2 regions of the Phyllobacterium sp. 22552 genome follow, and region 1 is predicted to be linked to the other one. Evidence: predicted binding sites of a transcription regulator. Region 1 holds the regulator's gene; the other holds the start of a gene.
The links. Region 1 encodes LexA, which represses DNA repair genes until DNA is damaged. Its sites were predicted from a motif close to TGTTCNNNNTGTGTTCNG; they were not measured.
Positions count from the first base shown of each region.

Region 1 (4,283 bases):
CTCAACAATCTGGCCGCCGCCGGATGATTTTATCCATTCCAATGCATTACAGGTTAAACCCTCATAGGCATTTCCCTGAAACACAAATCCGAACATTCCCTTGTTTCCGGCTTGGCGCTCGCCATCCTGCACTTCCTTGGCGGTCGCAGCCATTTCATCCCAGGTCTTGGGAACCGGCTTCTTGTACTTTTCGAGCAGATCCTTGCGATAATAAAGTGCTGGCGCATCTGTGTATAATGGCAGGGCAACCAATTTGCCGTCCACTGTCTGGCTTTCAATGATCGACGGGAAATGCTGGTCGACCACGCCTTTTGCCGCTTCGGTCAGATCGAGAAATTGCTCTGATAGCTGAGGCGCCCAAACCACATCGGTCTTATAGACATCGATATCCGAGTTTCCGGCTGCAAGCCAAAGGCGATACTGACCGAAATTGTCAGAACTGCTTGATGGCATCGCCACAATGGAAACCTTGTTGCCCGTTTCTTTTTCAAAGCGGTCAAGCTGCTTGCGCAACTCGGCATTTTCATTGCCGGTCGAGCTGTAAACAATAGAAAGATTGGCTGCATAGGCACCTGAAGACAACAGCGCTGTAAGCAGGATGCCCGCAAAAACTGAACTCTTTTTCATAAATCCTCCCAGAAATATTTGATGGATCAACCCATGCCGGACGGCATTCAATCCCCAATTGACGATCCTCCTCAAGCACATCAGACAGTGAAATTAACCTATCCAAAGCGCTTTGGATAAAAGGTGTCAAAACGCAAAACGAATGTCAATAAATAGTTTATGAACGCCATTAATCAGGCAAATAAAATTGTGCAGATCATTTAAAGCGCTTTGAAGTATGATTATATTACGAAGGCAAAGACATCGAACGACGCAGATAGGAATACAGTTTTGGACCGTCCGGCATGAAGCTGAAAGAACTCGCTGAAAAGCTCAACCTCTCCCAGACGACCGTTAGCCGCGCGCTGAACGGTTATCCGGAAGTGAATGAGGCTACGCGCGAGCGCGTCAATAAAGCGGCATTGAAATTTGGCTATAGCGCAAATGCAAATGCCCGACGTCTAGCCATGGGCCGTGTCGGTGCTATCGGTCTGGTTATCCCCGCAGATTCCAGCCAGCGATTTGGGCCTCATACCGCGGAATTTCTTGCCGGCTTGGCGGAGCGCCTTTCCCGGGACGAGATTGATTTTCTGCTCAGTCCCATTGTCGATAATGACGAGATTTCGGTCTATAAGCGCCTGATTTCGAGCAAACGGGTTGATGCGATCATCGTCTCCGGACCTGTTTTGGTCGATGAGCGCGTATCCATGCTGATCGATGCAAACTTTCCCTTTGTTCTGCATGGCCGTACGAACATAGACAGGCCCCATGCCTGGCTGGATATCGACAATCAGGGCGCATTCTATCAGGCGGCAAGCCACCTCCTCGACCTTGGACATCGGCATATAGCCATGATTGACGGGTTAAGAGGGTTTACGTTCTCTGAGCATCGCGAGCTCGGATATCGCCAAGCGCTAAGCGAACGCGGCGTCGAAATCGACCCACGCTTCATCGTGCATGACTACTTCTCCGATGAAATCGGCTTTCGCGAAACACAGCGCCTGCTTTCATGCACTCCGCGACCGACAGCAATCATTGCAGGATCCATGATGACCGCTTTGGGCGTGTCACGTGCAGTTCGCAACAAGGGTTATCAGTTGGGCAAACAAGTATCGCTCATCACCCATGACGATGTCTTTCCATATCTCAATGCCAGCAACATGGTTCCATCCATGACCACCACGCGATCATCAATGCGCTCCGCCGCCACGAGAATCGCTGAAATGCTCGTGCGCGTCCTTGATGGCGAACCTGTGGACAATATTCATGAATTATGGCCCGTGGAACTCACAGTACGCCAGTCGAGCGGTCCTCCGATAAGCGGATAGGCTTATATTTTGCGTCATTCCATCTGATTTTCAGAGTAAATGGGCATATAGGGCTGGTTTATACCAGATATTAATCCTTGTGGAACACAACTGGAACATATAGTGTTTGTTCTGGTTTTGTTTTTCCGATTCCACACTTAAGGATCGCCCCTATGCTGACGCGCAAACAACATGAACTTCTGCTCTTCATACATGAACGGTTGAAGGAAACGGGCATTCCCCCTTCTTTTGATGAAATGAAGGATGCACTTGATCTCGCATCCAAATCCGGCATTCATCGCCTGATTACCGCACTGGAGGAGCGAGGATTTATTCGTCGGCTAGCAAATAGGGCACGGGCGCTGGAAGTGCTTCGCCTGCCCGACTCAATTGCGCCGGGTCTGAACGCGCAACGCAAATTTTCTCCGAGCGTTATTGAAGGCAGTTTGGGACGAAATGTTGCGCCGCCTCGCCCGCAAGCAAGCACTGCCGATATTGTTGCTGCCAACATGATCAGCATTCCTGTTATGGGACGTATCGCTGCCGGTGTGCCGATCGCTGCAATTCAAAACCAGACTCACATGCTCAATCTCCCGCCCGATATGATCGGCAGCGGTGAGCATTATGCGCTTGAGGTCAAAGGTGACTCCATGATCGAAGCGGGTATTTTTGACGGCGACACTGTTGTTATCAAGCGCGGAGATACCGCGAGCCCCGGTGAAATCGTTGTGGCACTCGTGGATGATGAAGAAGCAACCTTGAAGCGTTTTCGCCGAAAAGGTGCATCCATTGCTCTCGAAGCAGCAAACCCCGCCTATGAAACCCGCATCTTTGGACCGGACCGCGTTCAGGTACAGGGCAAGCTGGTCGGTCTGATACGCAGATATTGATGGCGTTTATACTTCGCTGGACGGTGTGCTTTTATTCGTAGGCTCCATTCGAACAGCCACAGAATAGCAGCTAGCGAAAAATGTTTGGGACTACCATAAACGCCGAACTACATTTTATTGCTTGTATCCGGTGGTTTCTTGGATAGTTGCCGCTCTTCAAGATTGCGCGCGGCGCGGGAATAGATGCGGTAATTATTCCAAGGGCGATTGGGCGTGCCAATCGCATACTTTATATCAACCGAATTCAGGCGTTGAGAAAGCTCTTGTTTTGCCAAATCGGTGCCAACTGGTGTGGAATCGGCTTTGACAGAGTCAGATTGTGGAGCATCAAACCTGATCTCCGCAGCGCCTTTGAGCGCCAGCATTTGCGATGAAAGCAACAATTTTCCAGCATTTGGACAATTTGGAGCCTTCGCGGCAAAAGCCAAAATGATGATATCCCCTTCTAGGCATGCATCTGCTGTTCTTGTTGCATCATCGGTATAGGCAACGATTAATCCTCCTGGCTCCCGGGCAGTGCAAAGCTTATCGGCACATTCGAATTGAGCGCCGCTTGCAACCTCGCCTTTCATTGCCGGCTTAATGATCTGCCCGGCCCTATACCCCAACTGCCAATTATCGAGGCTGAAGGCGCTGCCTGCTTGTTTATTGATCGCCAGATGGTCGTCGTCCGTTCTTAACGCGACCAGTTTTCCGTCTTCTGAGACCATAATCGCAGGATAGGATGCCCGTCCCGTCAAACCAATTGCCAATGCTACCAATGGCAAGGCAAGCAGGCGCAACCACGTTGAAAGAAATAGAAGAAGCAAAAGCCCTATCGCCATAAGAATAAGCGAAGTTTCGGACATCAGCCCAAGATTTCCACTTGGTGAATGCGACGCTACGGCTTTTGCTATGGCGATAACAATCTCGATGCCCCATCCCATGATTTTAAACGGAAGCCAATCGAGGTCAAAAGGCATGGCGAGCAGGCCAAGCACTGCGAAGGGCATCACGAGAATTGAGACAATTGGTAGCGCCAAGGCATTTCCGACAAGGCCAAAAGGAGCGGTATTATTGAAATGATAGGCAGCAAAGATCGAGCTTGCTCCGCCAGCAACCAGCGAGGTCATGGCAATGCCGCCAATATAGGCCGTTGCTTTTGATGGAAACAACCATATGCCGGCCTTGGCACTTGTCTGTTTCCGTAGGCCTCGTCTCAAATGGTAGCGTGACCACCAGCTATAGAAAGCTATAAGGGCAGCAGTTGCTGAATAGGACATCTGGAAACTTGGTCCGAGAATTTCATGAGGTGAAACCGCAATTGTAATTGAGGCGGCAATTGCGAGATTACGCATGGATATCGCCGCGCGATCAACGGTCATTGCAAGCAACATGACTGCCAGCATCACAAAGCTGCGTTGTGCGGCAACGTCGGCGCCTGAAAGCAGAAGATAGAATGCCGAGCCAAACAGGGCGATGACAGCCGCGAGTTTCTTGA
Region 1 is NZ_JBQENG010000006.1:206,384-210,666, forward strand. Features, by position in the region: gene ACTJI9_RS15680 (ABC transporter substrate-binding protein) at 1-627, opposite strand, end outside; gene ACTJI9_RS15685 (substrate-binding domain-containing protein) at 912-1,934, shown strand; gene lexA (transcriptional repressor LexA) at 2,087-2,803, shown strand; gene ACTJI9_RS15695 (ComEC/Rec2 family competence protein) at 2,911-4,283, opposite strand, start outside.

Region 2 (4,283 bases), 110 kb from region 1:
AGAACTGCCATGACAATTTCGAGATATTGGAATGATGCCAGCAGGGAAGCCGGTGCAAGTCGTGAGGCATGTGTGATCAGGAGATGTCCGATTGTGGCTATCAATCCCATCATGAACAGCAAAAACCACGACATGGCATTTCCTGGCATGGCGAATGTCATGTCTTGAATACCCAGAAATGCAGCAGGTATGAGGGCAATCAAAACGGTAATCGTTCCGCCAATCCCGGCGTAAAGCTGCATCACAAGCGGCGTATCGACAGTGCCATAGCGGCGATTGAGGATAAGGTAGATTGCAAAGACCGCTGCTGTTCCAAGCGGCAGCAACGATACCCACCCAAACAGCTCCCAGCTTGGCTGTATGACGATCAATGTTCCAATGAAGCCGATTGCCACTGCAACCCGGCGTCGCCAACCAACTTGCTCCTTTAGAATAAGCGCCGACAAGACGGTCAACATCAGTGGCTCAACGAAAAACACCGCCATTGCGTCTGCGAGCGGCATATATTTGACGGCTGCATAAAAGCACAGGCTGCCAATACCCATAAGGAAGCCGCGAAACAGATTTCCCCACAGTTTCACAGGTATCAGGGATTTGAAGCCCGTCATGGGCACAATGATCATCATGGTCAAAATGGTTTGGACAACAAACCTGAAAAGCGTAGCTGTCGCAGGCGGCAGGCTGTCAAAGACCGAAAGCCATTTGGCTATAGCGTCCATCATAGGCAGGAAGAACATGGCGGCAGCCATCGCAGAAACGCCCCGCACTTGTTGTGAGGTCGTATTTTCCATCGCCAATACCTTTCTGAAGAAAGTCCGCTGGTAGGAATTTTGGCATATCTGCTCCACCAGAAAAAGCAATCTCGGCGCCTAAACAATCTCGCGCAATAGCTGCAAAATTTGACTTTTGGGGCCGTAAATGGTGCAACGAGCCCTCCCAAGACTGAAAAAACAAGAAAAACTGGAGAATTCCATGAATTTTCGCTCGAATATCATGACCGAAACGCCTGACATGGACACCATGGGTGGACGGCTGCTACGGGCCCGCGATGCCAAATCCATGAGTGTTTCGCAAGTTGCCGAGCGCATTGGCGTCAAGACCCAGACAATCCTTGCATGGGAGTCGGACCGGTCAGAGCCGCGGGCCAATAGGCTTGTCATGCTTGCCGGGTTTCTCGGTGTTACGCCAACATGGTTGATGCACGGCATTGGTCAGGCCCCTGTGGATACCGCTGAAGATGCGGCGACCATCAATGCCGAAATAAGCATACTCAAGAACCATCATGAAAAACTCGGCAATCGGATTTCCAATCTGGAAGATCGTATAGCAGCGCTCAAAGCGGCATAAAATATGGGGATTCACCGTTATGTTCAGCGGCGAACCTTGGAACATATAGCGAACGCCCATCGCGTTTCAACCGGAACCATGCAAAGATTAAAAGTGATTCGAAACCATAAAATACTGGCCTGCCATGGATGATACTAACGACCTATTTTCAGCAATCGTGAAGACTGCACGCGAGCGGCAGGAAGCAATAGCACCGGCCCAAAAAACCGAAGCACCTCCACAGGTTGCTGCGGCTTTGCCTGTTACGCCGACCAAGCCAGTTCCGGCTCGCGCTCCTGCGCGTGCCGTTCCGGAAACGAGCGGTAATTATAACGCGTCGGACATTGAGGTTCTCGAAGGTCTGGAGCCGGTTCGGCGTCGCCCCGGCATGTATATCGGTGGCACGGATGAGCGGGCGCTGCATCACCTTTTTGCTGAAGTCATCGACAATTCCATGGATGAGGCCGTTGCCGGTCATGCCAATTTTATTGACATTGATCTGGATGAAAACGGCTATCTGTCAGTAACGGATAATGGTCGTGGTATCCCGGTCGATGCTCACCCGAAGTTCAAGGATAAGTCCGCCCTCGAAGTCATCATGACGACATTGCATGCGGGCGGTAAGTTCGATTCCAAGGTCTATGAAACATCCGGCGGTCTGCATGGTGTCGGCGTATCAGTGGTCAACGCGCTTTCCGACCATCTTGAGGTAGAAGTTGCGCGAAATCGACGCCTTTATCGCCAACGTTTCTCACGCGGCATAGCGCTTGGCCCGCTTGAAGAAGTGGGTGAAGTGCAAAACCGTCGTGGCACGCGCATAACTTTCCATCCGGATGCAGAAATCTTCGGGCAGGAAGCAAAGTTCGATCCCGCGCGCCTGTACAAGATGGCCCGTTCCAAGGCTTATTTGTTCGGCGGCGTTGAGATTCGTTGGAGTTGCGCTCCCTCGCTGCTCGATCCCAAGGATCCGACACCGGACAAAGCAGTTTTCCATTTTCCCGGAGGTCTGAAAGAATATCTGGCCGCTTCGCTGGGCAAGGATTTTCAAGTTACCCGCGAAATGTTTGCGGGTAAGACGGAAAAATCCGGCGGGCATGGATCAATGGAATGGGCGGTTGCCTGGTATGGCGGCGATGGGTTCGTCAACTCCTATTGCAACACCATTCCCACAGGCGAAGGTGGAACGCATGAAGCGGGACTCCGCATCGCCCTCACCCGTGGGTTGAAAGCCTATGCGGAACTGACGAACAACAAGCGGGCATCGATCATCACCACTGACGACGTGATGATTTCATCTGCTGCCATGCTTTCCGTCTTTATTCGCGAACCTGAATTTGTCGGCCAAACCAAGGATAAGCTTGCAACGGTGGAAGCACAGCGCCTTGTCGAAAACGCCATTCGCGACCCGTTCGACCATTGGCTTGCTGCATCGCCGCAAGAAGCATCGAAACTGCTCGATTGGGTGGTGGACCGCGCGGAAGAGCGGGTAAAACGCCGTCAGGAAAAAGAGGTCAACCGTAAATCAGCGGTGAAAAAACTGCGTCTGCCGGGCAAACTGGCTGATTGTAGTCAAACCGGAGCGCTCGGTGCAGAACTCTTTATCGTTGAGGGTGATTCCGCTGGTGGTTCAGCAAAGCAGGCGCGGGATCGTGCGACGCAGGCTGTTCTGCCGTTGCGCGGCAAGATTTTGAATGTTGTCAGCGCCGGCCGGGAAAAAATGACGGCCAATCAGCAGATTAGCGATCTTATACAAGCGCTTGGCTGCGGTACCCGGTCAAAATATCGCGATGAAGATCTGCGCTATGATCGCATCATCATCATGACCGATGCTGACGTTGACGGCGCTCATATCGCATCGCTCTTGATCACATTCTTTTATCAGGAAATGCCCGACCTTATCCGCAATGGCCATTTGTTCCTTGGCGTCCCGCCACTTTACCGCATCGCTCAAGGCGGAACAGTGGCCTATGCGCGCAACGACGCGCATAAGGACGAGTTGATGAAGACGCTTTTCACGGGTCGTGGAAAGATCGAAATCGGCCGGTTCAAGGGACTAGGCGAGATGCGCGCCGATCAGCTCAAAGAAACCACGATGGATCGCAAGAAGCGCACGCTGCTTCGCGTTCAGATTGATGAAGAGTGGGCCAATGAAACGCGCCTTGCAGTCGACGATCTGATGGGAACGCGTCCTGACGCGCGCTTCCGGTTCATTCAGGATCGCGCTGCCTTTGTTGAAGAGCTGGATATTTAGAACAAGGTGGCATGAGCTTCATGCGTAGTTCGCCCTTCGACAAGCTCAGGATTGCTTACCATGAGGAAGGTGGCTGGGCTGCATAGATAGCTATGAGTTAGCAGAACTACTTCCTGCAAACCTCAACCTTCCTCATGGTGAGCTTGTCGAATCACGCAGAATAGTCTTGCAGCCAAGTCGAATAATCTAACCTATCGATGCTCTAAACGCCGTCCATTGGCGGCGCAGAGGTGAGATTTCTGCGATCTCGGTCGACGCATTGAAACCCTTCGCTTTCAACCGCTTCAAGTAGACCGGCGTCAGCCAAACGGGCAGGTAAGCGGGGCGCAAAGATTTCGGCAATCCTTTAGAACCTGCCTGAAATTTGGAAAAATGATCCTCAGCCAGCGCGATCATGGCCGCGACAGCACGCTCGGTCGCTTGCCGGTCAGTGCCATCCAGCAGGACCTGCGAGGTACACCCCACAGCGCTAAGTACATCAGCAGGTATATAAACTTGGCCGCGACGGCGGTGTAGCGGCAAACTCCGCAAAAGTCCTGTGATGGCTTGGGCAACACCGGCATGTCCTGCAAGATCGGCATGCTTTGCCGCCTGCTCCGTGTCAAGGATCAGCGATGCAAGCTGGATCATGGCTGAAGCCGTTTCTCCGCAATAACCTTCCAGATCATTTCGGCTCGGCATGGGATCATCGTAAAAGTCAAAAATC
Region 2 is NZ_JBQENG010000006.1:319,554-323,836, forward strand. Features, by position in the region: gene ACTJI9_RS16185 (DMT family transporter) at 1-791, opposite strand, end outside; gene ACTJI9_RS16190 (helix-turn-helix domain-containing protein) at 973-1,347, shown strand; gene parE (DNA topoisomerase IV subunit B) at 1,472-3,577, shown strand; gene ACTJI9_RS16200 (phytoene/squalene synthase family protein) at 3,764-4,283, opposite strand, start outside.
Region 2: a site for LexA is predicted at 1,385-1,402, ahead of parE (DNA topoisomerase IV subunit B). Genes of this name have one in related genera too.